Linked DNA regions of Variovorax paradoxus. Each later gene encodes a partner of the first gene's protein in a complex. Links are inferred from orthologs where the notes say so. Each region holds a gene or a part of one and is shown on either strand. Other genes may lie near its edges. The genes, in order: trxA and trxB.

Region 1 (15,334 bases):
TGCCCGTGCCACCGGCGATGGCCAGCTCGACGAGCGGCTCCCCCGCCTCCGTACGCTCGCACAGCGGTTCCAGCCGGCTCCACCAACTGCTTTCGTTGGCGCGCGCCGGCCGCACGGACGACAGCACCAGCCGCTCTCGCGCCCGCGTGGTCGCGACGTAGAGGCCGTTGAGTTCCTCGCGATGCCGCGCGCGTTGCTCTTCTTCCAGCAGCGATACCGCGCACGCAGGCGGCGCCTTCTCGCTCGCGAGGAAAACGAAGCGCGTGGGCGCGCTGTCGCTGCCCTTCCACTCGACCAGCACCCCCATGGTCTGCGAGCGCGGCGGCGCGGCGTCGCAGTCGAGCATCAGCACGGTGTTGGCCTCGAGGCCCTTGGCACCGTGCACCGTCAGGAGCTGTACCGCGTCGGGTGCTGCAACGGTCGGCGCACGCACGCCGCCTGCGCGCAAGGCGCGCACCAGCGCATACGGCGTGACGAAGCGCGCCCCATCGATTTCGAGTGACGCGGTCAGCACGCCGCGCAAGTTGGCCAGCGCACTCGCGCGCATGGTGGCCGGCACGGCAGCGCCGAATTTCGCGAGCAGGTCGCCGTCGTGAAAGATCGCGTCGAGCGCATCGTGCGGCGGCAGCGTCATCAGCCAGCGCTGCCATTTCTTCAGTTTCAATCCGGCATCGACCAGCACCGGCGGCAGGGTCTCGTCCTTCAGGACCAGCGCGAACCAGCTGACCATGCCGCGCTCGCGCTGGCGCAGCGCGAGCTGGACCAAAGCTTCGTCGTCGACACCGAACACCGGCGACTTGAGCGCGCGCGCCAGCGACAGGTCGTGCGCGGGCGAAACGAGCACGTCGATCAGCGCGACCACGTCCTGCACCTCGGGCGCGTCATGGAGCTCGTTCTTCTCGGGTTGCTGCACGGGAATGTGGCGTTGGCGCAGCGCGTCCTGCATGGCCGACAGGCGGCTGCGGCGGCGCGCCAGCACCATGATCTGGCGCGGCGGCGTCCCGTCGGCAATGCGCTGTGCGACCCATTGCGCGGCCTGCTCGCACTCCTTCTGCAACAGCTGCTCCTCCGGCAGCACGCGCGGCGTGACCAGGCTGTCGCGCCAGTGCAGCATGCCGTCGTCCGCAGGTTCGGCGTCGGCCGCATTGCCGAGTGCATCGCGATCGATGGCCGGCAGCTTCAACAGCTCGCCCTCGTCGGTGCGCTCGGTGGTGTGGGCGCGGTAGCCGTCGAACTCGCCGGCATCCTGCGCGGCGAGCATGGCGGCATTGACCAGCCTGACCACGCCACGTGCGTTGCGGTGCGTGTGGTCGCAGTTGAGCAGTTCGCCGCCCAAACCTTCGCGCACGAACTTCTTGGCCGCGATGAACACCTGCGGCTCGGCACGGCGGAAGCGGTAGATGCTCTGTTTGGGGTCGCCGACGATGAACACGCGCGGCGCGCTGCTGCCCGCGCCGACGTAGGCGCTGAGCCAGCCGTAGAGCGCCTGCCATTGCAGCGGGTTCGTGTCCTGGAACTCGTCGATCAGCAGGTGCGCGATGCGCGCATCGAGCCGCTCCTGCACCCACCCCGACAGCGCCGACTGGCCGAGCAGCAGCTGCGCGGCCTGCTCCACGTCGTTCATGTCAACCCAGCCGTGGGCGCGCTTCACCTCGGCGAAAGCGGCAATGAGCAGGCGAGTGAGACGCGTCATGCGCTGCTGGTAGAGCCACGCAGCATGCTGCGCCTGGGCGCCGCACAGCACCTGCAGCTCGGCCTCGGCGTCGACGGCCGCAGGGAACTTCAGCAGGTTCTTGTTGAGCCGGTCTTCGGTCGCGACAAAGAAGTTCTTGCGCAGGTGTGCAAGCGCGGCCGGCAGCGCGTCGGCATCGGGTTCGCCGGTGCCGAAGATGTCGATGATGGCTTCGGCCGCCTTCTGCGGTGTCTTGTTGGTCTCGCGGCCCAGCGCGGCTGCGCGGTCGAGCCAGCGGCGGCGCACGTGCTCGCCGCGCAGCGCGTCGGTCGGCTCGGCGAGACCTTCGAGCGCGGGATGAAGCGCGCCGAAGTGCTGCACGGCGTTCTCCGGGTCGGCCAACGAGAATTCGACCCGCTTGGAGAGCGCCTCGCCCAGCGCCTTTGCGGTCTGCGAGCGGCCGTGCGTGGCGACCACCGCGTAGTAGTCGGCCAGCGCAGCCTTGTCGGCGGTGACGGCCTCGAAGAACGGTCGCCACGTGTGCCCGCGCGCCTCGGCGTCGTCCTCGAGCAGCTCGTAGTTCGACGGCAGGCCGAGTTCGCGCAACACGGCAAGCGGCGCATTGCGCAACAGGCCCGCGAACCACGCATGGAAGGTACGGAACTGGACCGGCCGGCCGGATTCAAGCAGCCGCCGATAGAGACCCTTCAGGCGCGGCACCGCGGCGTGCGCGGCGGCGGGCTCGACGCCGCGGATCACGAGTTCGTGCAGCAGCTTCTCGGGCGGAAGCTCGGCGAAGGCTTCGAGCCACTGGTCGAGGCGTTCGCGCATCTCGCCGGCCGCCTTCTTGGTGAAGGTGATGGCCAGGATCTCGTGCGGCTCGCAGGCCGATTCGCCCTCCTCCAGCAGCGCGCGAAGAATGCGCGACACCAGCATCCAGGTCTTGCCGGCGCCGGCACACGCTTCCACGGCGACCGATCGGCGCGGGTCGCAGGCAACGGTATAGAAGGCCTCCCGCTCGACGTGGCGGCCGTTGTGTTCGTAGGCTGCGCCGCTCATTTCGACAGTTCCCAGAAGTCCTTGCGGCACAGGCCGCGGGCTGCGCAGTAGTCGCACACGGCGCCCTCGCCCAGTGGCGGCAGCGCCGCCCCCTGCGCGATGCGCGCGAAGTCCTCGATGATCCCGGCCAGCAGCGCGTCGCGTGCCTCGACCACGGCAGGCTGCTCGACGGTCTGGGTGCCGGACGACTTCTCGCCGACATTCACATAGGCCGCGCGCAGCGTGTCGTCGGCCACCAGCGCAGCGTAGAACGCAAGCTGCGTGTCCTCGGTGGGCTCCTTCACGCGCTCCTTGGTCACCGACGACGATTCGGTCTTGTAGTCGATCACGAAGGCCTGCCCGTCGGGCATGCGGTCGATGCGGTCGAGCCGGCCGACGAGCCGCAGCTTGCCCAGCGGCTGCTCCTTCCAGGGCTCGGCCTCGACGAAGACGGCGCCGCTCGCCTCGTGGCCGGCAAACCAGCCGAGATAGCCGTCGCGCACCGCGGGCCATGCCGCGGCGAACGGCAGGAACTCCGCATCGGACAACGCCATCTCGCGCGTGCTGCGCTGCGCCGCGTCCTCGATGAGGGCGAGCCGCTCCTGCGCATCTTGCGTGGGTGTTTCGATCAGGGCCTCGTGGAAGTGCCCCAGCACCGCGTGCAGCCAGTTGCCGAAGTCCCGCTTGTCCACCTCGGCATCAAGCTCGTCGGCGCTGCGCAGCCCCAACTGGCGCAGCGCGAAGAAGCGATAGGGGCAGCGGCGCAGGTCCTCGTAGACGCTGGTGGAGATGTTCTCCAGCGGCAACAGCGCGCCCGAAGGCTGCGGAACGGCCGTCGGCCGCACGGCGACCTCGCGCGGCAGCCGCGGGTCGACGGACGGCTCCAGGGCATGGTCGAGCCGCAACGCCTGCACCAGCGGGCTCGGACTGACAGGCTCGCCAGTGACGTCGGACTGGCGCCAGAGCAGTTCGCAGCACGGGTTGCGCAAGGCGGCGGCCCATGCGGCACGCTGCGCGGCCTCGAGCGTTTCGCGCAGGGGCAGGCCGAGGTCCTGGCGCTGGGCTGCGCTCCAGTTGCCCGGCGGCTCGGGCGACGCGGGCAGGCGACGGTCGTCGCAGCCGGGAATGACCACCGCGCCGAAGGCACGGCCGAGCAGTTGGTACAACGGCAGCACGACCACGCGCGGGGCCTGGTCGCCAGCGGGCGGAACGAAGCTCGCGTCTTCGAGCACGTCGCGCACCCAGGCGGAAAATTCGGCCAGGGTGTGGCGTCCGCCAGGAAACTCATCGTCGTCGCCGTGCGCGCCGGCATCGAGCCACAGCGCGCCAATGACCTTGCCGCCTGCGAAGTCGTCGACCAGCAGCTGCCATTGCCCGCCGGCCTCGAGCAGCTCCCGCAGTGCGCGCAGCCACTCGGCCAAAGCGCGCGCGCGGACCATGGGCGCCCGGCGCTCTTCGATGGCCTCGGTGTAGGCCAGCAGCGCGACATCCTGCGATTTCTCGCTGCGTGCCACCAGGCTGCACCACGCGGACCAGTCGCGCAGGCCTTCGCGGCGCAGGCGCACTTCCAGCGCCTGCACAGTGGGCGCGTCGCCATCGGCGCCCCCCTTGAGCCACTCGAGCACCTGGTCGCTGCTGGCGTCGTGCGCACAGGCGCGCAGCGCGGTCATCAGGGTGGCCGCGGCGCGCGTGGTCGAGAGCTTCCAGCCGGTTTCGTCGTGCGTGACGACGCCTTGCGCGGCAAGCTGGGCGCTGATGCGGCGGGTCAGCGCGCGGTCGGTGGCAATCAGCGCGACGGGGGCGCGATCTTCGGCAAGGTGGCGAAGCACACAGGCGGCGGCGAGCTGGGCTTCGTCCTCGGGGTCGAGCGCCACATGGGACGCCGCGGGCTGCGGCGGTGCGCCGGCGGGCACGAGCGAAAGATGCAACGCATGGTCGCCCCACAGGGCGCACAGCGACTGCGTCAGCGGGTCGGGCTGGAAGCCTTCGAGCACGATCAGCGCATCGACCTGCGACCGCGTGGACTCGCGCAGCAGCACGTCGGTCGCGAAGCCCGAGGTCGACACCCAGGCCACGGCGACGCGGATCAGCGCGCTCTCGATGCGGAACCACTCCGACTCGCTGCCTGCTTCGGCGACGCCCGCTGCGCGCCGGGCCCAGCCTTCGACGCGCTCTTCAGGCGTCACGGCAGCGGCGAGCGGCGCCAGTTGATATGCCAGTTCGACCACACGGCCGGCCATGGCGAAGCGCTCGGCATGGAAGCCCGCCTGCGACAGCAGCGCCTGTGCGGTCACGAGGTCACGGGCCATGTCGTGCGCGATGTCGTAGCCGGTGGGCACGAACCCGCCCGCGCTGCGGGCCCAGTTGTGGGTGGTTTCAAAACGGGGCACGAAGCCGGGACTGCCGCAGCGCGCCCACATGGCGCGCGCGACCCCCATGAGCTGCGCATACGGCACCAGCACCACCGTGCGGGCGGCGTGCAGCTCGCGCTCGCCCAGAGCGCGGACGATGCGCGCGACGACGCCATCGACGGGATCGCACCACAGGGCCTGGACGGGGTGGCCTTCGTTCATGTTCTATCGAGGGATTTGAGAGCGTGGGACGTGACCTGCAAGGGCATTGGCTATCGCCGCGATAGCGTCCCCGCGCGGCACGCCACCCCTTGGTTTCTGTCACAATGACCAGCACTTTAGCTGCACCGAAACTCTCTGCGCACAAGGACACATCACATGGCCAGCGAACTCATCAAACACATCTCCGATTCCTCTTTCGAGGCCGACGTGCTCAAGTCCAGCCAGCCCGTGCTGGTCGATTACTGGGCCGAATGGTGCGGCCCCTGCAAGATGATCGCCCCGATCCTCGACGAAGTGTCGACCGCCTACGAAGGCAAGTTGCAGATCGCCAAGCTGAACGTGGACGAGAACCGCGACATCCCCGCCAAGTTCGGCATTCGCGGCATCCCTACGCTGATGCTGTTCAAGGACGGCCAGCTGGCCGCAACCAAGGTCGGCGCCATGAGCAAGGCGCAACTCACGGCCTTCATCGACCAGCAACTCGCCTGAGCGATTTGAACCGGCCAGCGCGCAATGCGTTGGCCGGCGCGTTTTTCCTGTCATAATCTCCCACAGATCACCGGCCCTTACAGGCAACCGGTTCGAGTTCCCCGGTTAGTGAAGCACTTCTCGCTTCACATTCAACCTCCCCCCGTTTTCCGTTCGATTACCCCGCAAGGGGTCATTCCATGCACTTAAACGAACTCAAGGCACTCCACGTGTCTGAAGTCCTCAAGCAGGCTGAAGCGCTTGAGATCGAAAACGTCGGCCGCATGCGCAAGCAGGAGCTGATGTTCGCGATCATCAAGAAGCGCGCCAAGGCCGGCGAACAGGTCTTCGCCGATGGCGTGCTCGAAATCCTGCCCGACGGCTTCGGCTTCCTTCGCAGCCCCGACACCAGCTTCACGGCCAGCACGGACGACATCTACATCTCGCCCAGCCAGGTGCGCCGCTTCAATTTGCACACCGGCGACATGATCGAAGGCGAAGTGCGCACGCCCAAGGACGGCGAACGCTACTTCGCGCTGACCAAGCTCGACAAGGTCAACGACGGTCCGCCCGAGCAGAACAAGCACAAGGTGATGTTCGAAAACCTGACGCCGCTGTTCCCCAAGGAGCAGATGAAGCTCGAGCGCGACGGCATCAAGGGCGAAGAGAACATCACGGGCCGCATCATCGACATCATCGCCCCCATCGGCAAAGGCCAGCGCGCCCTGCTCGTGGCACCGCCCAAGAGCGGCAAGACGGTGATGATGCAGCACATCGCCCACGCGATCAGTGCCAACTACCCCGATGTCCACATGATGGTGCTGCTCGTCGACGAGCGCCCTGAAGAAGTGACCGAAATGCAGCGCACGGTGAAGGGCGAAGTCATCGCTTCGACCTTCGACGAACCGGCAGCGCGCCACGTGCATGTGGCCGAAATGGTCATCGAGCGCGCCAAGCGCCTGGTCGAGCTCAAGAAGGACGTCGTGATCCTGCTCGACTCGATCACCCGCCTCGCCCGCGCCTACAACAACGTCGTGCCCTCGTCGGGCAAGGTTCTGACCGGCGGTGTCGACTCCAACGCGCTGCAGCGTCCCAAGCGCTTCCTGGGTGCGGCGCGCAACGTGGAAGAAGGCGGCTCGCTGACTATCATCGGCACTGCGCTGATCGACACCGGCAGCCGCATGGACGAAGTGATCTTCGAAGAGTTCAAGGGCACCGGCAACTCCGAGATCCACCTCGACCGCCGCCTGTATGAAAAGCGCGTGTTCCCGTCGATCCAGCTCAACCGCAGCGGCACGCGCCGCGAAGAGTTGCTGCTCGCACCCGAGATCCTGCAGAAGACCCGCATTCTTCGCCAGCTCATGTACAACATGGACGAGATCGAGTCGATGGAGCTGATGCTCAAGAACATGAAGGCGACGAAGACCAATGTCGAGTTCTTCGACATGATGCGTCGCGGCGGCTGAGCTCCACGCTCTTCCGTCAAAGCGCGTCGACCCTGGCGGGTCGACGCGCTTTTTTCATGGGCCTCCGGTCTTGATGGCGCGGCCTTCGAAGGCGCTTTGGCGGCCGATGTCGAGCAGTTCCATCAACGCGACGGCCTGCTCGGGCGGCACGGGATTCGAGCCGCGGCCCAGGATCGCGTCGCGCACCGCGGCGTAATAGTCGACGTAGTTGCCGGCGCGCGTGGCGATGCTGCGGCGGGTGATCGCACCGTCGCTGCCGACCCGTGTGAGCTCGCCATCGAGCGGATCGACGCCCCACCCTTCGGCCGGCGGCCTTTGTCCGGCCCTGAGCGCGTCTTCCTGCGTATCGACGCCATGCTTGATATAGCTGCCAAGCGTGCCATGGACGATGTAGCGAGGCGCAGCACTGGCAGCCAACGTCGTCGAATGCAGCACCACGCGCAGCGGCGCGTGCGGTCCTTGCTCATAGCGCAGCACGGCGTGGAAGTAATCCTCGACCACCGCGCCGTCGCGCAGCACGGCGGTGTCGAGCTGCAAGGTGTCGGGGCGTCCGAAGAGCTGCACCGCTTGGTCGACCAGGTGGGCCCCCAGGTCCACCCAAAGGCCGGAACCTGGCACTGCCTGCTCCCGCCAGCGCACTTTCACCTCGGGCCGGAAGCGGTCGAAATGAGATTCCAGATACACCGGACGCCCTAGCTCGCCGCCGGCCAGCAGGTCCTTCAGAGTCAGGAAATCGGCGTCGAAGCGCCGATTCTGGTAAACGGACAGCATCCGGTTGTTGCGCCTTGACAACAGTTCGAGCTCCCTGGCCTGGGCGACGTCCAGCGTGAAGGGCTTGTCCACCACGACATGTTTGCCGGCCTCCAGCGCCGCCTTCGCTACCGGGTGGTGCTGGGCGTTGGGCGTGGCCACCACGACCAGGTCGATGTCCGGCCGATCGACCAGCGCCGCCGCGTCCGGCACCACGGCCACTCCTGGCCAGTCCGCGTGAACCTTGTGCGGCTGCGAACTGGCCACGGCCGCGAGTCGAAGCCCGGGGACGGCGGAGAGCACCGGTGCATGGAAGGTCTGGCCTGCAAAACCGTAGCCGACAAGGCCGGCGCGAAGGGGTGTATCGGTCATGGGAGGGGCAGGTTTGCTCGGAAAAGCGGCAGTATGCGATAATCGTCGGCTCCGCGAAAAGTGCGGCTGGGCACGTCGTCCGGCTTCCTTGCAAGGCAGCGCGCCAGACACTGGCCGCTGGTGGCTCTCGCATCGACCGCGCATTGATTCCAACAGCGCAAAAGGAAACACCATGGCAAAAGAAGGCATCCACCCGAATTACCGCGAAGTCCTGTTCGTCGACATGTCGAACGGCTTCAAGTTCGTGACTCGTTCGTGCGCGAACACCAAGGAAACGGGCAAGACCGACGACGGCCGTGAACTGCCGCTGTTCAAGCTCGACACCACGAGCGAATCGCACCCGTTCTATACCGGCACGCAGAAGTCGGTCGACAACATGGGCGGCCGCGTCGAGAAGTTCCGCAACCGCTTCGGCAAGACCACCGGCGCCGCCTCGAAGTAAGGCACGCGCTTTTGCGTCGAGGGCAGCCCGGTTTACCGCGCTGCCCTTTTTCTTTCCGAATCCAGATTTCCGCCTCTTGAATCAGCCCACCCCCGCGATCGTTGCCCAGAATGCAGTGCGCCGCCTCCCACGCGTCGCGTTGCTCCTGCTGTGCGCGGCCTACCTGCTGCCAGGCCTGGTCGGCCGGGGGCCCTGGAAGAGCGCGGACATCACCGCCTTCGGCTACATGGCGGAACTGGCGCGCTCCACCGAAGGCATCGCGCGGTGGTTCGACCCGCTGCTGCTGGGCCTGCGGCCCGAGACGCCTGCGCTCGTTCCCTACTGGATCGGCGCGCTGGCCATCAAGATCGCTCCGTCGTGGCTGAACCCCGACCTGGCCGTGCGCATCGTGTTCGCGTTCCTGCTGTGGGGCACGTTCACTGCCACCTGGTACGCCGTCTACTACCTGGCCCGCACTGCGCGGGCACAGCCCGTGGCGTTCGCGTTCGGCGGCGAGGCCCGTCCGACCGACTATGCCCGCGCCATTGCCGACGGCGGGCTGCTCGCGCTGATCGCCTGCCTCGGACTCGCCCAACTCGGCCATGAAACCACTCCCGCGTTGGCGCAGCTTTTCTTCGCCTCGCATCTCTTCTACGGCGTCGCCGCCCTGCCATACCGCCGTGCCGGCCCGGTGATCGCATTGGCGGTGGGCACCCTCGGCATCACGCTGAGCGGCGCGCCCACGGTCGGACTGGCGCTGGCCATCGGCAGCGCGCTGTACATCGGCTACGAGCGTCGAAAAGATGCCCTGGCTGCCGGCGCCGATCTGTACGTCGACGAAGACACCGGCCCCGGCTACACCCGCGGCGCCCTTCTCACCATGATCGGCGTCACCGTGCTGGCCGCGGTGCTGGTGTTCGGCCTGAAGCTGCCGACCTGGAAGATCACCCTGGTCAACGGCTCCGTGCTCAACGACGTCCGAAGCCAGGCCCGCCTCCTGCTGTGGTTCACCTGGCCGGTCTGGCCGCTGGCCGTCTGGACGCTCTGGCGCTGGCGGCGCCAGCTCACGGCGCGCCATGTGGCGCTGCCGTTCTGGTTCGCTCTGGTGCCTCTGGCCGCCACCTGGACGACCGACTACTCCGACCGCTCGCTGCTGCTGGCCCTGCCGGCCTTCGCCACGCTGGCGGCCTTCGCCCTGCCGACCTTCCGCCGCAGCGCTTCGGCCCTGATCGACTGGTTCAACGTGCTGTTCTTCAGCGGACTGGCCGTGCTGGGCTGGATCTACTGGATCGCCATGCAGACAGGTGCGCCGCCCAAGCCTGCGGCCAGCGTGGCGCGTCTGGTACCGGGCTTCGTGCCGGAGTTCTCTGCCATCGCCGTGGTGCTTGCGGCGGCCGCAACCATCGCCTGGTGCTGGCTGGTGCGCTGGCGCACCGGGCGCCATCGCGCTGCGCTCTGGAAAACGCTGGTGCTGCCCGCCGGGGGCACCGCGCTCTGCTGGATGCTGCTCATGACGCTGTGGCTGCCACCCATCGACTACGCGCGCAGCTACGTGCCGCAGGTCAATGCGGTGGTCGATCGGGTCGGCAAGCAGCCGGGCTGCATTGCCGAACTGGCGCTGAGCCGCGCCCATATTGCCGCGCTTCGCCACCACGGCCAGCTCGACGTGAAGCCGCTGCTGCTCGACAACAGCTGCACCTGGCTGCTGGCCAGCCCCGAAACCATCGAACGGCTGCACACCATCATCCCGTTCGACCAGTGGCGCTTCGCCGGTACGCTGCGCCGCCCCAGCAGTCCCGCGGACGACCTGCTGCTCTACCAGAAGATCGCGCCCTAGCACGTGGCCGGCGAACGCAGCCTGATCGCGCGGCACGCAGGCACGGTGCTGGTCGGCCAGCTGGCCGTGATGGCCTTCGGCGTGACCGACACCATCATCGCGGGGCGATATTCCGAACATGCGCTGGCCGCACTTTCCGTGGGCGCGGCGGTGTTCGTGAGCGTGTATGTCTCGCTCATGGGCGTGCTGCAGGCGCTGCTTCCGGTGTGGGCCGAACTGCACGGTGGCGGCCGCGGCGCGGAGGTGGGCCGCTCGGTGCGCCAGTCGCTCTATCTGGCAGGCATCGCGATCGTGCTCGGCATGGCCGTGCTGCTTTCACCGGGCGCCGTGCTGCGACTCACCCAGGTGCCACCCGAGATGCGCGGCGAAGTCGAGGCGTACCTGGTCGTGCTGGCCTTCGGCCTGGCGCCCGCGCTCCTGTTCCGGCTGTTCAGCACCCTCAACCAGAGCCTGGGTAAGCCGCAGCTCGTCACCTGGCTGCAGCTGGCCTCTCTGCTCGTGAAGCTGCCGCTGTCGATCTGGTTCACGTTCGGCGGCGCTGGCTTGCCGGCGATGGGCCTCGTGGGCTGCGGCTGGGCCACGCTGTGCGTCAACTGGGCCATGCTGGGCTGCGCCATCTGGCTGCTGCGCTACGGCGACTTCTACCGCAACTACCGGCTGTGGCAGCGCCTCGAGGCGCCCGACTGGGGCACGATCCGCCAGTTCGCACGCATGGGCGTGCCCGGCGGCCTCGCGGTGCTGGTCGAAGTGACCTCCTTTACGCTGATGGCGCTGTTCATCGCACGCCTTGGCACCGTGGCCGCGGCCGCCCACCAGATCGCCGCGAACCTGCTGGCGGTGGCCTACATGGTGCCGCTGTCGCTGGCCATTGCCACCAGCGCGCGCGTGAGCTTCTGGCTCGGCGCGCGCGACACTGCCAAGGCGCGCCACGCCTGCCGGCTCGGCTTCGAGCTGACCGTGCTGTGCGCCGTCCTGTTCGCGGTCGGCATGCTGACGCTGCGCTTCCAGCTGGCCAACGTGTACTCCGACAACCCCGCGGTGATCGCGCTGGCCGCGACACTGCTTCTGGTGGTGGCAACCTACCACTTGGCCGACGCGCTGCAGACGCTGTGCGTTTTCGTGCTGCGCTGCTACCGCGTCACGCTGGCGCCTCTGGTCATCTACTGCACGATGCTCTGGGGAATCGGACTGGGCGGCAGCTATCTTCTGGCCTATCGCGGCTTGGGCCCGTGGCCCGCGATGCAATCGCCGCTGGCGTTCTGGATCATGAGCGCCGGTGCCCTGGCGCTGGCGGCACTGCTGTTCGGCGTGCTGCTGCGCTGGACCATGGCCCGGCGCGGCGGATAGATCCGCGGCGGCCGGCCCGAGCCGACGCCGGCTACTTGGCCGCCAGCACGCGTGCCTCGCGCACGCGGGTCGCCGGAAACACCAGCGCGAAGCGCGAGCCCTTGCCGACCGCGCTCTCGATGCGCAACTCGGCGCCGTGCCGCTGCGCAATGTGCTTCACGATCGCCAGGCCCAGCCCCGTGCCGCCCGTCTCGCGCGAGCGGCTGCGGTCGATGCGGTAGAAGCGCTCCGTCAACCGTGGAATGTGCTCCGCGGCGATGCCCGGGCCGGTGTCCCTCACGGCGTACTCGCCGCGGCCGTCGGGCAACACGCGCCAGCTCACGGCCACCTCGCCACCGCCCGGCGTGTACCGGATGGCATTGCTCAGCAGGTTCGACATCGCGCTCTGCAATTCGGTCGGCGCGCCCGACACCTCCGACTCGGCATCCATGGTGAACGAGAGCTTGTGCCCCAGCGGGGCCAGCCGGCCCGAGAGGCCGCGCCCTTCGTCCTCGCACTGCGCCAGCAACGCGCGGATGCGGATCCACTGGTTGCCCGATGGTGCCGCGCTGCCTTCGAGGCGCGACAGCGTCAGCAGGTCGTTCACCAGCGTTTCCATGCGATGCGACTGCTGCCCCATCAGCGACAGGTAGCGCGTGCGTTCGTCGGCATCGAGCGGCAGGTTCTGCAGCGTCTCGACGAAGCCCGCCAGCACCGTCAGCGGCGTGCGGATCTCGTGCGACACGTTGGCAACGAAGTCGCGCCGCATCGCCTCGGCCTGCTCGAGCGCGGTGATATCGCGCGTGAGCAGCATGCGGCGGTTGCCGGCATAGGGATGCACCTGCACCGACAGCCGCACCGCGTGGCCGCGCTGGTGCGCGTGGCTGCCGATGCCGGGCGCGTCGATGATCACGTCGCGGCTGTAGTTCCAGGACGCCAGGTAGGCCACGAAGGCAGGGTCTCGCACCAGGTTCGCCAGGTGCTGGGCCAGGTCGCGCTCGGCGTCGATGCCGAACTGCGCGGCCGCCGTCTGGTTGCACCACTCGATGCGGCCGTGCTCGTCGAGCAGCACCACGCCGTTGGGCGAAGCCTGGATCGCCGCCAGGAACTCATGCAAGCGGTCTTCCGCCTGGCGTATCTGCTGCTCGCGGTCACGCAGCAGCTTGCGAATGCGCTCCGACAGTTCGCCCCAGACACCCGGTCCCCGCGCCGGCAGACCGGCCGCATCGTTGCGCAAGACCTGCAGCAGGCGCTGAGCGCGCCAGGCATCGAGCGCGAGCCAGACCACGGCGCCCGCCCAGGCTCCCAACCACACGAACTTCAAGCCGAATGCCGCGACAGCGCCCGCTCCGAAGAGCAGAGACGCTATTAAAAATGCAGCAATACGAAAAGGCATGGCGGGCGATTATCCGCGCCCGACATCAGCGGACACCACAGCGTTCAAACCGTCACTTGGGCCGTCAGGCGATAGCCGGCGCCGCGGACGGTTTCCACCATCGGTGCCGCCGCGCCCAGCGATTCGCGCAGACGCTTGACGTGCACGTCGACCGTGCGTTCTTCGATGTAGACGTGGTCGCCCCACACCTTGTCGAGCAACTGCGCCCGGCTGTGCACGCGCTCGGCGTGCTGCATCAGGTAAGCCAGCAGCTTGAACTCGGTCGGGCCGACCTTCAGCGCGCCGCCCTGCCAGGTCACGCGGTGCGTGGACGTGTCGAGCGCGAGCTCGCCGATCTCGACGCGTTCGGTCACCACTTCCGGCGCCCGGCGGCGCAGCACCGCACGGATGCGGGCCAGCATCTCCTGGGTCGAGAACGGCTTGGTGATGTAGTCGTCGGCACCGGCATCCAGCCCTGCCACCTTGTCGGGCTCGTCGCCACGGGCGGTCAGCATCAGGATCGGAATGGACTTGGTGCGCGGGTCCTTGCGCCACTGGCGCGCGAGCTGCAGGCCGCTCTGGCCGGGCAGCATCCAGTCGAGCAGGATCAGGTCCGGCAGGAAGGCGTCTATCTCGCGCTGGGCTGCGGCGCCGTCCTCCGACCAGATCGGCTCGAAGCCGTTGTGGCGCAGGTTGACGGCGATCAGCTCGGCGATCGAGGACTCGTCTTCGACGATCAGGACTCGGGGTTTTTTCATGTTATTTGCTCACTTGCAGGTCGCCCCGGTCCCTTCCAGCGAACGCCGCGGAACCGGCTTCGCCGGACCGCTGGCGTTACCCCCTGCAAGGGGGTTGGCGGCCACACGAAGTGGGCAAGCCTGGGGGTTGGTCATTGAAGCGCGGACTCGATTTCTTGCATCGAAGTGTGCCGCACATCGGCACCCTTGACGATGTAGATGATGAACTCGGCGATGTTCTTGGCGTGATCGCCGATGCGTTCGATGGCCTTTGCCAGGAACAGCAGGTCCAGGCTGGCGGAGATGGTGCGCGGGTCTTCCATCATGTAGGTGACCAGCTTGCGCACGAAACCGTCGAACTCCTTGTCGATCAGGTCGTCGTCCTTCAGGATCGACAGCGCCGCGGCGGTGTCCAGGCGCGCGAACGCGTCCAGCGCCTTGCGCAGCAGGCCCGAGGCCAGGTCGGCCGCGATGCGCAGCTCGGTCGTGGGCAGCTGACGGGCCGATCCGCTCTCGATGATCGACTTGACCATGCGTGCGATCTTGTTGGCCTCGTCGCCCACGCGCTCGAGGTTGGCCGTGGTCTTGCTGATGGCGATCAGCAGGCGCAGGTCGCGTGCGGTGGGCTGACGGCGCGCGATGATCGACGACAGCTCGCGGTCGATGTCGATCTCCATCGCGTTCACGCGATGCTCGGTCTCCATCACGCGGTCGGCCGCCTCGGCATCGAACTGCAGCAGTGCGTACACGGCCTGGTGGATCTGCGACTCGACCATGCCGCCGAGCTCCATCACGCGCGACGAGACGCCATTGAGTTCGCTGTCGAACTGGCTGGAAAGGTGTTTCTCGGTCATGTTGTCTCCTTTGACTTCAACCGAAGCGGCCGGTGATGTAGTCCTCGGTTTCCTTGCGCTGCGGCTTGAAGAACATCTGTTCTGTGGCACCGAACTCGATCAGGTCGCCGAGGTACATGTAGGCGGTGTAGTCGCTGCAGCGGGCGGCCTGCTGCATGTTGTGCGTCACGATGACCACCGTGTATTCGTTCTTCAGCTCGGCGATCAGTTCCTCGATCTTCGCGGTCGAGATCGGGTCGAGTGCCGAGCAGGGCTCGTCGAGCAGCAGCACTTCGGGCTTGATCGCAATGCCGCGTGCAATGCACAGGCGCTGCTGCTGGCCGCCGGACAAGCCCGAGCCGCTCTGCTGCAGCTTGTCGCGCACTTCGGTCCACAGCGCGGCCTTCTTCAGCGCCCATTCGACGCGGTCGTCCATTTCGCTGGCCGAGAGGTTCTCGAACAGCTT
Region 2 (15,118 bases), 1.7 Mb from region 1 along the record:
GATTTCCAGGCGGCGCTGGTCGCCATAGCTCAGCGTGCGCGCCTTGTAGTCGGCGAACTTGCCGATGCCGACGTAGTCGAGCAGCTCCTGGGCACGGTCGGCGATGGCCTTCTCTTCCGCCTTGAAGCTGCCGGTGCGCAGGATGGCACCGAACACGCCCGAGTTGGTGCGGATGTGCCGCCCGACCATGACGTTCTCGAGCGCCGTCATTTCGGCGAACAGCCGGATGTTCTGGAACGTGCGTGCAATGCCTGCCTTGGCCACTTCGTGGACCGCCGTCGGCTGGTACGGCTTGCCAGCGAGCTCGAAGGTGCCGCTGTCCGGCGTGTACAGGCCGGTGATCACGTTGAAGAACGTGGTCTTGCCCGCGCCGTTGGGGCCGATCAGGCCGTACACCTGGCCGCGCTTGATGGTGATGCCCACGTCCGAAAGCGCCTGCAAGCCGCCGAAGCGCTTGGAGATACCGCGAACGTCGAGGATGGTGTCCGTTGTCGTCGTCATGTTGATTTCTCCTTCGGCGTTCACGGATTGATCGACATGGGGCGCGATGCCGCACCGGGCAACTCGTCGGCGGGCGTGTCGACGCCAGGCGCGTGCGTCTGCAGCGAGCCCGGAGCCACGGCCGCATGGGCCGGGTCGACGGGCACGCCGCCCTTCTTGGTCAGCGTCTTGCCATGCTCGGGCGAGGGCCAGAGGCCGCGGGGGCGAACCAGCATGATGACGATCATGGCCAGCGCGATGAACAGCTGGCGCAGGATGGACGCGTCGAGCCGGCCGCCGGTCATGGACTGCAGCGGGCCGGCCACGTAGCGCAGCACTTCGGGCAACGCTGCCAGCAGGATGGCGCCCAGGATCACGCCGGGCAGGTGGCCGATGCCACCCAGCACGACCATGGCAACGATCATCACCGACTCCATCAGGCTGAAGGACTCCGGCGACACGAAGCCCTGGAACGCGGCGAACATGGCACCCGACACGCCACCGAAGCTCGCGCCCATGCCGAACGCCAGCAGTTTCATGTTGCGGGTGTTGATGCCCATGGCCTTGGCGGCGATCTCGTCCTCGCGGATGGCCATCCATGCGCGGCCGATGCGCGAGATCTGCAGGCGATGCGAAATGATCACAGTAGCAATCACGAGCGCCAGGAACAGGTAGTAGTAGAGGGACACCGACGAGATGGTGAAGCCGTCGAACTTCCATGCCTTGCCGAGGTCGAGCCCCCAGAACTTGATGGAATCGATGGCGGTGATGCCCTTCGGACCGTTGGTGATGTTGACCGGCTGGTCCAGGTTGTTCAGGAACACGCGGATGATTTCGCCGAAGCCCAGCGTCACGATGGCGAGGTAGTCGCCGCGCAGCTTGAGCGTGGGCGCACCGAGCAGCACGCCGAGCACGGCAGCCACCACCAGTGCCAGCGGAATCACGATCAGCAGCGAGGTGTGCAGGCCGTTCGGGAACATCTGCGCGAACCATGGGAAGGTCTCGGTCAGGTGCGACGAGCCCATGAGCGCGAAGAGGTAGGCTCCCACCGCGAAAAATGCCACGTAGCCCAGGTCGAGCAGGCCGGCATAGCCGACCACGATGTTCAGGCCCAGGGCCAGCAGCACGTAGAGCAATGCGATGTCGGCGATGCGCACCCACGCATTGCCCTGCATCTGCAGCAGCAGCGGCAGCGCGAGCACGGCGATGGCGCCGATGACGTAGAGGGCGAGGTTCTTGCTGTTCTTCATGGTTCGCTGCTCCTCAGGCACGGTCCGCCACGCGTTCGCCCAGCAGGCCGGAAGGCCGCAGCGTGAGCATGACGATCAGCACGATGAACGCGAAGATGTCGCTGTAGTTGCTGCCGAGCACACCGCCCGTCAGCGTTCCGATATAGCCCGAGCCGATGGCTTCGATCAGGCCGAGCAGAATGCCGCCGACCACCGCACCGGCCAGGTTGCCGATGCCGCCGAACACTGCAGCGGTGAAGGCCTTCAGACCAGGCAGGAAGCCCATCGCATGTTGCGCGATGCCGTAGTTGGATGCGTACATCACGCCGGCAATGGCCGCGAGCACGGCACCGATGATGAAGGTGGCCGAGATGACCATGTCGGGGCGGATGCCCATGAGCGCGGCAACGCGCGGGTTCTCCGCGGTGGCGCGCATGGCGCGGCCGAGCTTGGTGTAGTTGACGAGCCACATGAGCACCACGAGCGAGAACGCCGTGACGCTCAGGATCATGACCTGCGTGGGAGAGATGACTGCGCCGCCGAGATGGATCGGGTCGGTGGGCAGCAGGTTGGGATAGGCCTTGTTCGTCGGCTTCCAGATGATCATGGCCAGCGTCTGCAGCAGGATCGACATGCCGATGGCCGTGATGAGCGGTGCGAGCTTGGGACTGTTGCGCAGCGGCCGGTAGGCCACTTTCTCGATCACGAAATTGAGGGTTGCCGCGACGACGCAGGCGATGATCAATGCAATCAGGAGGACCAGCCAGCCCGGCGTGTTGGGCATGCCGTCCTTCATGAGCCCGATGATGGTCCAGCTCGTCAGAGCTCCCACCATCAACACCTCTCCGTGGGCAAAGTTGATCAGATTGATGATGCCGTACACCATTGTGTAGCCCAAGGCTATCAAGGCATACATGCTGCCGAGTACCAGACCGTTGATGATCTGCTGCAGCAAAATGTCCATAACGCGTTTCCCTATGTGTTGCACCGTTTGCGGGGTGCCATTCACCCACCGGGCACCGGTTTGGCGCCCTTGGCATGACAAGCAAAAAACCAGCCAACATGTGTCGCCGGCGGATTTGTGGGCGGGATTGTAGTCACGCCCCAGCGCTGATTTGGTGCGTGTTGACCGGGGTTTACCCGCTCACCTCATGCTGTATGCGCGTGGGGTCATGCCCTGTTTGCGGGCGTGTTGCAAGACAGTATCAGTCGTTGCCTTCAGCGTTCAGCCGGCGCAGTTCGCGCAGCTTTTCGCCGATGCGGATTTCGAGTCCGCGATCCACCGGCTCGTAGAAAACCTGGCCCTCCAGGCCATCGGGAAGATAGCGTTCGCCGGCAGCGAAACCTCCCTCCTCGTCGTGCGCATATCGGTAGCCCTTGCCGTAGTCGAGCTCCTTCATGAGCTTGGTCGGCGCATTGCGCAGGTGCATGGGCACCGGGCGCGTGCTGTCCTTCTTGATCAGTGCGCGCACCGCGTTGTAGGCCTTGTAGACGGCGTTCGACTTCGGGGCGACGGCAAGGTAGACCACGCATTCGGCCAGCGCGAGCTCGCCCTCGGGGGTACCCAGCCGCTCGTACACCTCGGCCGCGTCGAGCGCCAGCCGAAGCGCGCGTGGATCGGCCAGCCCGATGTCCTCGCTGGCCATGCGCACGAGGCGCCGTGCCATGTAGCGCGGATCGGCGCCGCCGTCGAGCATGCGCACGAACCAGTAGAGCGCGGCATCGGGGTCGCTGCCGCGCACCGACTTGTGCAGCGCGCTGATGGTGTCGTAGAACTGCTCGCCGCCCTTGTCGTACCGGCGCATGCGCTCGCCGAGCACGCGCAGCAGCCATTCGTCGGTGATGTGCTCGAGCTTCTCGGCCCGTGCGGCCACGGCGAGGGTCTCGAGCGTGTTGAGCAGCCGGCGTGCATCGCCATCGGCATATGCCACGAGGCGGTCGACCGCGGCGGTCTTGATCCCGGGCACCGCCTGGATGGCCTGCGCACGCGCGACGATCTGCTTGAGGTCGTCTTCGTCGAGCGACTGCAGCACGTAGACGGCGGCACGCGACAGCAACGCGGAGTTGACCTCGAAAGACGGGTTTTCGGTGGTCGCACCGATGAAGGTGAAGAGGCCCGATTCCACATGCGGCAGAAACGCGTCCTGCTGGCTCTTGTTGAAACGGTGCACCTCGTCCACGAAGACGATGGTGCGCTGCTGCTCAAGCCCATCGCGTGCCGAGGTTGCGCGGTCGACCGCTTCGCGGATGTCCTTCACGCCGCCGAGCACGGCACTGATGCTGAGGAACTGCGCGTCGAAGGCGTCGGCCATGAGCCGCGCGATGGTGGTCTTGCCGGTGCCGGGAGGCCCCCACAGGATGCAGGAATGCGGCTGGCCCGACTCGAAGGCGATGCGCAGCGGCATGCCCGGTCCGAGCAAGTGCTGCTGGCCGATCACTTCGCCGAGCGTCTTCGGACGCAGGCGTTCGGCGAGAGGTTGATGGGCGGTGGCCAAACCTGCGGGCGTGACTGTTGTGGCGTTGCCGGTTTACTGCTTGACGACGTCAGCGCCGGCAGGCGGTTTGAAGTCGAACACGCTGGCCGGCAGCGACGGATTCACCTCCACCTTGCTGAACTTGAGCACCGAGCGCTGGCCGAAGCTGTCGAGAATCTCGAGCGCGGCCAGCGCGTCGCCTTGGAAGCCGACCTGCACGCTCTGCAGCTGGCCGTCCTTGTTCTTCGGCATGGCCTTCACCCATTGCAGTCCGTCGCGCTCCGGCGCGGCCTCCAGCGTGAAATCGGCCTGCAAGGCCCGCAGATCGGGCGCCGCGGCGATCAGCGCCGCGGGCGTGGAACCCAGCGCCTGTGCCTGCGCGCGCTGCGTGACCTGATTCAGGTCCGCGTCGTACAGCCACAGCGTCTTGCCGTCGGCCACGATGCTCTGCGCGAAGGGCTTCTGATAGTCGAACTTGAACTTGCCGGGTCGCTGGAATTCGAAAGTGCCGGTCGAAGTCTTTGTACGGCCCGGCTGCCCCTCGCGTGCCGGCGCAGTCACGGTCTGGGTGAATTCGGCACGGCCGGACTTGACCGTCTTGACGAAGGTTTCGAGGCTTTCAAGCCCCCCTGCCCACGCATTGGCGGAACACAGGAGGCCGATCAGCAGCCAATGGCGCAATTTCAATTTGGATTCCTCGCAATAGCTGTTGGTTGGCTGCGCCGCGACTGCGACACTTGCTTCGACCCTAACTGCCTTGAATTGCGGCAGGTGTAGGCCTCGATGAAGATTTGCAATGCGACCGCGCGCATTTGCAAATTGCCTTTCAGTACGTTACCGGGCCGAAAAGGAATTGAAGGCCCGGATTTATTCCGCCGCGCGCGCAGGCACCAGAATTTCGCGCTGCCCGCTGCCGCTCATGGCACTGACCAGACCGGCCTTTTCCATGTCCTCGACGAGGCGCGCCGCTCGGTTGTAGCCGATCTTCAAATGGCGCTGGACAAGCGAGATGCTGGCCTTGCGGTTCTTCAGCACGACTTCGACCGCCTGGTCATACATGGGGTCCTTTTCGCCATCGCTGCCGCCCAGCAGGTCGCCGTCACCGTCGCCATCGACCGTGCCACCTTCGAGGACGCCCTCGATGTAGTCCGGCTCACCCTGGCTCTTGAGATAGGCCACCACGCGGTGCACTTCCTCGTCGCTCACGAACGCGCCGTGCACGCGGATCGGAAGGCCGGTGCCGCTCGGCATGTAGAGCATGTCGCCCATGCCGAGCAGCGCTTCAGCCCCCATCTGGTCAAGGATGGTGCGGCTGTCGATCTTGCTCGACACCTGGAACGCGATGCGGGTCGGGATGTTGGCCTTGATCAGGCCGGTGATCACGTCGACACTGGGACGCTGCGTGGCCAGGATGAGGTGGATGCCGGCTGCGCGCGCCTTCTGCGCAAGGCGGGCAATGAGTTCTTCGATCTTCTTGCCGACGACCATCATCAGGTCGGCCAATTCGTCGATGACGACGACGATGTGCGGTTCGCGCTTCAGCGGTTCCGGATCGTCGGGCGTCAGGCTGAAGGGGTTGTAGATGAACTCCTCGCGCGCCTTGGCCTCGTCGATCTTGGTGTTGTAGCCGGCAAGGTTGCGCACGCCGAGCTTGCTCATGAGCTTGTAGCGGCGCTCCATCTCGGCCACGCACCAGTTCAGGCCGTGTGCGGCCTGGCGCATGTCGGTCACAACGGGCGCCAACAGGTGCGGGATGCCTTCGTATACCGACATCTCGAGCATCTTCGGGTCGATCATGAGCAGGCGGACGTCGCGTGCCTCGGCCTTGTAGAGCAACGACAGGATCATCGCGTTGATGCCCACCGACTTGCCCGAGCCGGTGGTGCCGGCCACCAGCACGTGCGGCATCTTCGCGAGGTCGGCCACCACGGGGTTGCCGATGATGTCCTTGCCGAGGCCCATGGTGAGCATCGACTTGCCTTCGTTGTAGACCTGAGAACCCAGGATTTCACTGAGCTTGATCGACTGGCGCTTGGCGTTCGGCAACTCGAGCGCCATGTAGTTCTTGCCGGGAATGGTCTCCACCACGCGGATCGACACCAGCGACAGCGAACGCGCCAGGTCCTTCGCGAGGTTGACGATCTGCGAGCCCTTCACGCCGGTGGCAGGCTCGATCTCGTAGCGCGTGATCACGGGTCCGGGCGACGCCAACACCACGCGCACTTCGACGCCGAAGTCCTTGAGCTTCTTCTCGATCATGCGAGAGGTCATCTCGAGCGTGTCGGAAGAGACGGTTTCCTGGCGCGCCTGTGCCGCATCGAGCAGGTCGACCTGCGGCAGCTTGCTGTCGGGGAGTTCCTTGAAGAGCGGCTTCTGGCGCTCCTTGACGACGCGATCGCTTCGCGGCACTTCGGTCATCGCGGGCTCGATCTGCACCGGCGGCGACGGCACGCGGCGCTTGGGCGGCGGCTCGGCGACGTCGACCTCGTCCTCGAAGCTCGGTTCCATCGGCACGGAGTCGCCGAATGCGGGTTCCTTGGAGGCACGGGTTTTCTTCGTGCGGGCCGCAGGCGCAGGTGCGGGCTCCTCATCACCGGCACGCTCGCGGGCAGCCTGCTTACCCATCGCGATGTCGGCAGCCATCTCGCGCTTCTCGCGGCGCGACTCGAACAGCGAATAGGCGCGCGCGCCGATGCGCTCGGCAATCAAGCTCCACGAGAACCGGAAGACCAGCGCGGAGCCGATCACGCCGCCGGCAATGGCCATCAGCGCCGATCCGGTGAAACCCATCCAGCGCACGCTGGCCGGTCCGACCAGGTATCCCAGCACGCCGCCGCCGGAACCCGGCAGGTGCGATTCAAGGCGATAGAGGCGCGACCACTCGAGCACGGCACTTGCGCACAACAGCAGGAGCAGGCCGAACCAGAATGCCAGTCGGCTGCGGTTGAAACGGCCACGCGGCGGTTGTTGCTCGGCTGCGGACGCAGGCTCGCCACCACGCAGCCAGTTGGCCAGCGACGAAAGCCAGGCACGCAACCCTGCGGCGAGGCACCACCAGACGGAATAGCCAGCCAAGAAATAGCTGCCATCGGCGAGCCAGGCGCCGATGCGGCCGCCCCAGTTCTTGATTTCGCCACCCGTCCCCGATGTCGACCAAGCGGCGTCGGAGGGCGTGAAGCTCAGCATGGAGAGCAGCCAGAACAGCAGCGCTGCAAATCCTGCGATCAACGTGATTTCGTGGGCGAACCGCATGGCGCGCACGCGCACGGGTTGGCCCTCGGCGGCAGAAGAAGATTGAAGCGTATTGAGCGAATAGGTCATGAAAACACGGCGCCCGGCCCGGAAAAGCCAGGGCCGGCCGCACGAACACTACAACAAAAGGCCGGAGCGCCAGCAACGGCACGCCCGGCCCGCTGGCTCAAGCCAGCGACAGGAGCCGTTCCTTGACGATCATCGACCCGTCTTCCTGGGTCTGCACGAAGCCACGCTCTTCCAGATCCTTCATCACGCGGCTCACCATTTCGCGCGAGGCACCGACCATCTTTGCCAGATCCTGGCGCGAGATCTTGTCGCGCACCTTGAGGTTGCCGGCACCGTCCTCGATGGCGAACTCGAGGAGCGAACGAGCGACACGGCCGTAGACGTCCATCAATGCCAGCGATTCGATCTTGCGGTCGGCATGACGCAGACGCTGCACCAGGCCACGCATGATGTTGTAGGCCATGGAAGAGTTTTCGGGCAGACAACGCGCGAATGCGTCGCGGCCCAGCATGAGCACGTCGCACTGGATTTCGGTGCGCACGGTGGCCGAGTGCGGCTCATCGTCGATCAGGCTCATTTCGCCGAGGTAGTCGCCTGGGTGCAGCGTGGCGAGGATGACTTCGCGACCGCGACTGTCTGCGCTCGTGACGCGTGCCCGTCCTGTGAGGATGATATAGAGCGCATCGGACTTCTTGCCCTGCTCGACGACGACCTCCGCGCGCTTGAAGCGCTTCTTGATGATCGCGTCCGCGATGCTTGCGGACTGCGTGGCCGTCAGCGACGCGAACAATGGAACGCGCCGAAGCAATTCAAGGTTGGACAGCATCGACATTCATGAATCCCTGAGACGGCGCGCGGAGCAGCCCAGAAGACGAGCCGATGGATTACTACAATCGCGCGCATTGAAAACACCGTTTACCCGGTGTTGAACCGGGCAGTGATACTCCACATATATCGCTACCACCCTGAAAATGTACACGCTGCCGCAGCGCAAATCCTAGGTTTTCTACTCATGTCCGCTTCCCAACACGCCAAGGTTCTGATTCTCGGTTCCGGCCCCGCCGGCTATACCGCGGCCGTCTATGCGGCACGCGCAAACCTGAAGCCATTGCTCATCACCGGCATTGCCCAGGGCGGCCAACTCATGACGACCACCGAGGTCGACAACTGGCCCGCCGACGTTCACGGCGTGCAGGGCCCGGAACTCATGCAGCGCTTTCTTGAGCACGCCGAGCGCTTCAAGACGCAGATCGTCTTCGACCATATCAACAAGGTCGATCTGAGCAAGCGCCCGTTCACGCTGACCGGAGACAGCGGGACGTACACCTGCGATTCGCTGATCATTGCAACCGGCGCATCGGCCAAGTATCTCGGTCTCGATTCCGAGGAGAAGTTCATGGGCCGCGGCGTGTCGGCGTGTGCCACCTGCGACGGCTTCTTCTATCGCGAGCAGGAGGTGTGCGTGATCGGCGGTGGCAACACTGCTGTAGAGGAAGCGCTGTATCTCGCCAACATCGCCAACAAGGTGACGCTGGTGCACCGCCGCGACAAGTTCCGCGCCGAGCCCATCCTGATCGACAAGGTGATGGAGAAAGTATCGGAAGGCAAGATCGTGCTGAAGCTGCACAACGAGCTTGACCAGGTGCTGGGCGACGATTCGGGCGTGACCGGCATCCGCATCAAGAACACCCAGACCGGCGCCACCGAGCAGATTGACCTCAAGGGATGCTTCATCGCCATCGGCCACCATCCGAACACCGACATCTTCCAGGGGCAGTTGGAAATGAAGGACAACTACATCCTGACCCGGTCCGGCCTGCAAGGGTTCGCGACGATGACCAGCATTCCGGGCGTCTTCGCTGCAGGCGACGTCCAGGACAACGTGTACCGCCAAGCAATCACCAGCGCCGGCACCGGCTGCATGGCCGCGTTGGACGCCCAACGCTTTCTGGAGCAGGACGGCACGCTCTGAGCAACCAGCCACATCACCGGGCAATGGGGCTATAATCCGAGGCTTTGCCGAAATAGGGCCGTCCTCTTCACGATGCGGCGATGCGGCAAAGCCGGGGTACCGCCACCCGTTTTCTGGCGAGGTCAAGCTGCAAAACACCTCTGCGATTTCTGGTTGCAGGCGGTGCCAGCTGTTCAAGAAAGAGTGTCCTCATGGCACGCGTATGCGACGTAACGGGCAAAGGCCCGATGGTCGGAAACAACGTTTCCCACGCCAACAACAAAACCAAGCGCCGGTTCCTCCCGAACCTGCAATACCGCCGTTTCTGGGTCGAGACTGAAAACCGCTGGGTTCGCCTGCGTGTTTCGAGCGCTGCCCTGCGCCTGATCGACAAGAACGGCATCGACGCCGTGCTCGCAGACCTGCGCGCACGCGGCCAAGCTTAAGGAGCTGAATCATGGCAACGAGCAAAGGCGGACGCGAAAAGATCAAGCTGGAATCCACCGCGGGTACCGGCCACTTCTACACGACCAGCAAGAACAAGAAGACGATGCCTGAAAAGATGTCGATCATGAAGTTCGACCCGAAGGCGCGCAAGCACGTCGAATACAAGGAAATCAAGCTGAAGTAATTCAGCCCTGTTCTTCCAAACAAAAAACCCGCTGCTTACCCAGCGGGTTTTTTGTTGGCTGTTGATCTCATCTGGCACCCTTTGCGTAAGCCGACAGACCAGGGAATCTCAGATGTGACAGGCATAAAAAAGCCGGCCCTCAAGCCGGCTTTTTCACAAACGGAAAGCGGTGCGTCAGGCGCGAGCGGCGCGCAGACGGGTCGAGAAGTCGCGCAGACCTGCGATGCCACTGGCTTCCGCACGATGGCACCAAGCTGCCAAGTCGGCTGCCAGTTGCTCACGCGATTGCGAGGTATTCAACCAGAGCTGTCGCAACTCTTCGCGCATCGTGACCATCTTGTCGAGCACCGGGTGAGCAGCCCGAGCCTGCACAACGTGGGTACGAGCCGATGCCGGCACCTTGTCGTCGTCGCGATGCAGCCAGCGCTTGGCCGCCTTGAGCCCCGAAAGGTCGGCCCCTTTGGTCTTCAGCGCATCCAGCTCGAGGCTTGTGGCACGACGCATTTCGCGCGCATAGCCCGCCATGACCTCGTAGCGATTGGCAATGAGCGCCTCGAGCGTCTTTTCGTTGGCTACGGGCTGGATATCGCCCATCTGCATCTTGGGCGGCACCTTCTTCACCTTGGCCCAGCCGATCTTCTGGAAGGCCTGGATATAAATCCAGCCGATGTCGAACTCGTACTTCTTGACCGAGAACTTGGCCGAGGTCGGATAGGTGTGGTGGTTGTTATGCAGTTCTTCGCCGCCGATGATCAGGCCCCAGGGCATGATGTTGCGACTGGCGTCCTGCGCCTCGAAATTGCGGTAACCCCAGTAATGGCCGATGCCGTTGATGACGCCGGCGGCAGTAATGGGAATCCACAGCATCTGTACCGCCCACACGGCCATACCGAGCGTGCCGAACAATGCCAGGTTCAGGACCAGCATCAGGCCCACGCCTTGCCAGCTGTAGCGCGAATACAGGTTGCGCTCGATCCAGTCATCGGGCGTACCGTGACCATAGCGCTCCATCGTTTCCTTGTTCTTCGACTCGGCGCGATAGAGTTCGGCGCCGCGCCAGAGCACCTCGTCAATACCCTTGACCTGCGGGCTATGCGGATCATCGACGGTTTCGCACTTCGCGTGGTGCTTGCGGTGAATGGCAACCCATTCCTTCGTCACCATGCCGGTGCCGATCCACAGCCAGAAACGGAAGAAATGAGAGGGGATCGGGCCCAGATCCATCGCCCGGTGCGTTTGCGTCCGGTGCAGGAAGATCGTGACCGCAGCGATCGTGATGTGCGTGGTGACGAGCGTGTACAGCACGACTTGCCACCATGCGATGTCCCACAGGCCGTGTCCGAGCCATTGGATGGCCGCATTTAGAACGGCGGAGTCAGGAAGCAACATTGAGTCAGGTACTCCATGGCCACACGAAGGTGCGGCCTTCAGGTAACCGGCGATTTTAAATGGGTGGGCCTAATTCAGGCCCCTTAAACCTTCAAGAAAAGCGCAGATTAACCCTAGTTTGGAGTACCGCGCCTATTTGCGGTTCCACACCGCAGCAAAGAAGCCGTCGGTCGCGTGCAGGTGCGGCCACAGCCGAAGATAGCGCCTGCCGCCCTCTCCCCCGGCGCACAGGGCCTCGAAACCCTCCACTTTCAGCCCTTGCAGCAGTTCCGCTGCATCTAAGGGCTCGAAGTCGGGGTTGGCGGCTCCGAAAGCCTCTGCGATGGCTTCGTTTTCCTCTGGCAACACGCTGCACGTGGCGTAAACCAGACGCCCGCCCGACTTCACGAGCCGCGCCGCGCTTTGCAGGATGGCCGCCTGCTTGACCGTCAATTCCTCGACCGATTTGGCCGATTGGCGCCATTTCAGGTCCGGATTGCGCCGAAGCGTCCCGAGGCCCGAGCACGGTGCGTCGACCAGCACGCGGTCGATCTTGCCCGCCAGGCGCTTGATCCGGTCGTCGCGCTCGTGCGCGATCGCGGCTGGATGCACGTTCGACAGCTTGCTGCGCGCCAGGCGGGGCTTGAGCGCGTCCAGCCGGTGAGCCGAGGTGTCGAAGGCGTACAGCCGCCCCGTGTTGCGCATGGTCGCGCCGATCGCCAGCGTCTTGCCGCCTGCGCCGGCGCAGAAATCGACCACCATCTCGCCACGCTTGGCGTCCAGCAGCAGCGCCAGCAATTGCGAGCCTTCGTCCTGTACTTCGATGGCCCCACGCGCGAAAGCGTCGAGCTTGGTCAGCGCGGGCTTGCCATTGATGCGCAAACCCCACGGCGAGAACGGAGTCGCTTCGGATTTGATAGCAGCCTTCGCAAGCTCCGCCTTCACGTCCGCGCGTTTGTCATGGAGCGCGTTGACGCGCAAGTCGAGCGGCGCCGGCTGCTGCAGGCTTTCGACCAGTGGCCAGAAGCCGTCGCCCAGCTGCGCCTTGAGCGGCGCGACGAGCCATTCGGGCAGGTTGTGGCGATGGCGCTCGAGCAGGTCGTCGGGCTTGACTGCATCGCAGTTGTCGAGCCACCGCTTCTCGGTGTCGTTGAGCGCGCTCTTCAGGAAGTCGCGCGGGCCGTGAAAGCCCAGGATCGCCATCCGACGCTCCTTCGAGCCGGTGCCCGACGGTGAGAGATGGTCGAACAGCAGCTTCTTGCGAAGCACGGTGTAGACGGTTTCGGCGAGCGTCGCGCGCTCGCGCGGGCCGAACTCGCGGTGGTCGCGGAAAAATCGCGAAACGACCTGGTCGGCCGGGTGATCGAATTTCAGGACAAGGCCGACCAGATCGGCGGTGGCCTCCAACAGGGCTTTGGGGTGCATGCCCCGATTGTCTCAGCCAAGCCGTGCCGCCCGGCCGCTACAAGCTGAATGCCTAGACGGCGCGCGTCCAGACCTCGCCGAAGGCCTGCCGCTCGACGTCCTCCACGGTGGGCGAATGCCCCGCCCACAGCACCAGCGCAGCCCCCGGCAGGGTCAGCGTCTGTTCCAGTTGGCGGCACATCTGCCAGCGGTCGTCGTCGTCGAGCCCCGGGAAATCGACGAACACGATATAGGCACGGCGCCACGGGAATTCGCGCAGGTTCTTGCGTACCAGCCAGGCGCGAGACGCCGGCAGGCAGCGCACGAGGTCGGCCCGCAGTTCGCCCAGTTCGTAGTCATTGAGGTCGTGGCGCGAGATCTGGCTGAAGAACGGCGTGCCGGTGATTTCCTCCCAGGCGCGCGTTTCGGCCTCCTCGGCGTCCTTGAGGCGGCCGCGCCACAGCTTGAGGCCCTCTTCGTCGTGCGGCCCCGCATCGGGGTCCTCGAGCGAAGCCACCGCGCTGCGGGCCGCCCACCAGCGGCTGGCCGCACCTGAGGCGTGCAGGCGCTCCAGCACACCAAGCCGCGCGGCACGGTCGCCCGAAGGCAGCATCTGCGCCAGGCCCCGCAGCGCACCCGGATGCTCCGGTGCGATCTGCAGCGCGATCTCGTAGCGATCGCGCACCGGCGCCGCCGGATCGAGCCGCCGCTCCGAGTCGGCCCATTCGACCATCTCGTCGGGTGTGTTGTGCTCGCCGCGCGCAGCCAGAACGGCGATGCGCTCGCGAATTCGCGAGCGGTGCGCATGGTGCTGCTTCCAGTCGGCTGCGTGCGCGCGGCGCCAGCGGACGTCGAAATACTCGATCCACTTCTTCCGGTCGGCCAGCAACTCGAGCGCCGAGCGCTGCGACCATTCGGGCAGCGCGGCCTTCTGGTCGAGCGCCTCGAGCCGATCGCGCAGCACCGGGTGGGTGTCCTCCAGGTCGCTGACGCGGCGCATCGCCTCGCGCAGCGCCTGGCGTGCGAAGTGCTCGTCGGGCGGCGTCCGGACCCGCTTGCGCAGGGCGGCGAAGGGGCCGGGCGGCTGCGGTTCGTGCTCGGCGCGGGCCCAGTGCGAGGGCCAGAACTCGTTGGCGTACCAGCTGCCCTTGATGGCGATCTCGGTCAGTGCAGCGGCGGCCACCGAAGTGCCCAGCAGCCGGCCGGAAATGCGGTCGGCCTCGTATTCGTCCTGGCGGGCGAGCGCGAAGGTCTTGGCGGCGAAGCGCGGAAAGTACCAGCGGAAGAAGGCCTGCGAGAACAGCGCCATCACGCCCTCGTTGCGCTGCAGGTTGGCATCCAGCTTGAGCCACGACAGCCGGGTGCGGTAGATCCAGGCACTCAGCCTGCCGTGGTTGCCGCGCAGGTGGCCGTACTCGTGCGCCAGCACCGACAGCAGCCGCCGCCGGTCGAGCATCATCAACAGCGGCAGGCCGATGCTCAGCGAGTTGATCGCGCCGCCGAACAGCCCGAAGCGCGGCACCTGCCGGATGCTCGCGTTGAATTCGTCGTCGAGGTAGACATGGTGGACCGGCGGCCCCTTGATCTTGCTGCGGATGCGGTCCAGTGCCTCGAAAAGCGCAGGCGCATCGTCGCGCTGCAGCTCCACCCCATCGGGCTCGTCGAAGCGAACCCACAGCGCCCGCAGCGTGGCCCAGAGAAGGCCGCCCGCGAACAGCAGCAGCCAGCCGCGGGTGAAACTGAAACGCTCTTCCCTGATCGAGGACAGCACCCAGACAATGAGGCCTACCGCGAGCGCGAGGCAGCCCAGCACCCACAGGTAACCGAGCGCAGCAAAGGCCGCCACGCTGCGTCGGTAGCGCGCACTGTCGTCCGCACTGGCATGCTCGCTCAGTCGAACCAGGTGAACAAAATCAGCGCGATCCATCCGAATCCCGTCACATCGGGCAAACCCGACTGCCTTTCTGAAAGAAGCCCCCGTTGAACGACGAAGACCTTCCGCCCCTGATCGAAACGCCCCTCGGCCGCTACCGTCACTACAAGGGCGGCGAATACGAGGTGCTCGGCACCGTGCGCCACAGCGAGACGCTGGAGCCGATGACGCTGTACCGCGCCCTGTACGGCGGCCACGGACTCTGGGTTCGCCCGGCCGCCATGTTCGAAGAAACCATCGAGATCGACGGACAGCTCCGCAGGAGATTCACGCCGATCTAGGCCGTCGGGCAGTTCACGCTCGCCGTGCCTGGCTGGATTGCTATCTTGCCGATAGCAATCCGGCCCGCTTCACCTCAACCGCAGCGGACGTCCGTCACGCGGTTGC

What was found.
Region 2: the proteins of trxA (region 1) and trxB are in contact, whole or in part, in a crystal structure (PDB 1F6M), measured with the Escherichia coli proteins. The link is inferred for Variovorax paradoxus from one-to-one orthologs.

The regions. Positions count from the first base shown.
Region 1 is NZ_LR743507.1:3,792,711-3,808,044, forward strand. The notes cover bases 4,138-7,105. They hold trxA (thioredoxin TrxA), read left to right. Parts: upstream 4,138-5,439; coding sequence 5,440-5,772; downstream 5,773-7,105. Other genes in these bases: AACL56_RS17395 (PD-(D/E)XK nuclease family protein), read right to left, coding at 4,138-5,283; rho (transcription termination factor Rho), read left to right, coding at 5,952-7,105. Also shown: AACL56_RS17390 (UvrD-helicase domain-containing protein), read right to left, coding at 1-2,731; more of AACL56_RS17395, read right to left, coding at 2,728-4,137; more of rho, read left to right, coding at 7,106-7,217; AACL56_RS17410 (oxidoreductase), read right to left, coding at 7,272-8,339; AACL56_RS17415 (type B 50S ribosomal protein L31), read left to right, coding at 8,512-8,781; AACL56_RS17420 (hypothetical protein), read left to right, coding at 8,858-10,597; AACL56_RS17425 (MATE family efflux transporter), read left to right, coding at 10,601-11,944; phosphate regulon sensor histidine kinase PhoR, read right to left, coding at 11,976-13,319; phosphate regulon transcriptional regulator PhoB, read right to left, coding at 13,364-14,056; phosphate signaling complex protein PhoU, read right to left, coding at 14,188-14,889; phosphate ABC transporter ATP-binding protein PstB, read right to left, coding at 14,906-15,334. UniProt on the Escherichia coli protein: Participates in various redox reactions through the reversible oxidation of its active center dithiol to a disulfide and catalyzes dithiol-disulfide exchange reactions.
Region 2 is NZ_LR743507.1:2,107,299-2,122,416, reverse strand. The notes cover bases 7,685-10,436. They hold trxB (thioredoxin-disulfide reductase), read left to right. Parts: upstream 7,685-8,456; coding sequence 8,457-9,416; downstream 9,417-10,436. Other genes in these bases: AACL56_RS09425 (DesA family fatty acid desaturase), read right to left, coding at 10,201-10,436; rpmG (50S ribosomal protein L33), read left to right, coding at 9,853-10,026; rpmB (50S ribosomal protein L28), read left to right, coding at 9,608-9,841; AACL56_RS09445 (Crp/Fnr family transcriptional regulator), read right to left, coding at 7,685-8,276. Outside these bases: AACL56_RS09475 (ABC transporter ATP-binding protein), read right to left, coding at 1-501; AACL56_RS09470 (branched-chain amino acid ABC transporter permease), read right to left, coding at 522-1,730; AACL56_RS09465 (branched-chain amino acid ABC transporter permease), read right to left, coding at 1,744-2,673; AACL56_RS09460 (replication-associated recombination protein A), read right to left, coding at 2,915-4,204; outer membrane lipoprotein chaperone LolA, read right to left, coding at 4,238-4,870; AACL56_RS09450 (DNA translocase FtsK), read right to left, coding at 5,051-7,504; more of AACL56_RS09445, read right to left, coding at 7,602-7,684; more of AACL56_RS09425, read right to left, coding at 10,437-11,415; AACL56_RS09420 (RsmB/NOP family class I SAM-dependent RNA methyltransferase), read right to left, coding at 11,548-12,819; AACL56_RS09415 (M48 family metalloprotease), read right to left, coding at 12,872-14,725; AACL56_RS09410 (DUF1653 domain-containing protein), read left to right, coding at 14,779-15,012; AACL56_RS09405 (I78 family peptidase inhibitor), read right to left, coding at 15,087-15,118.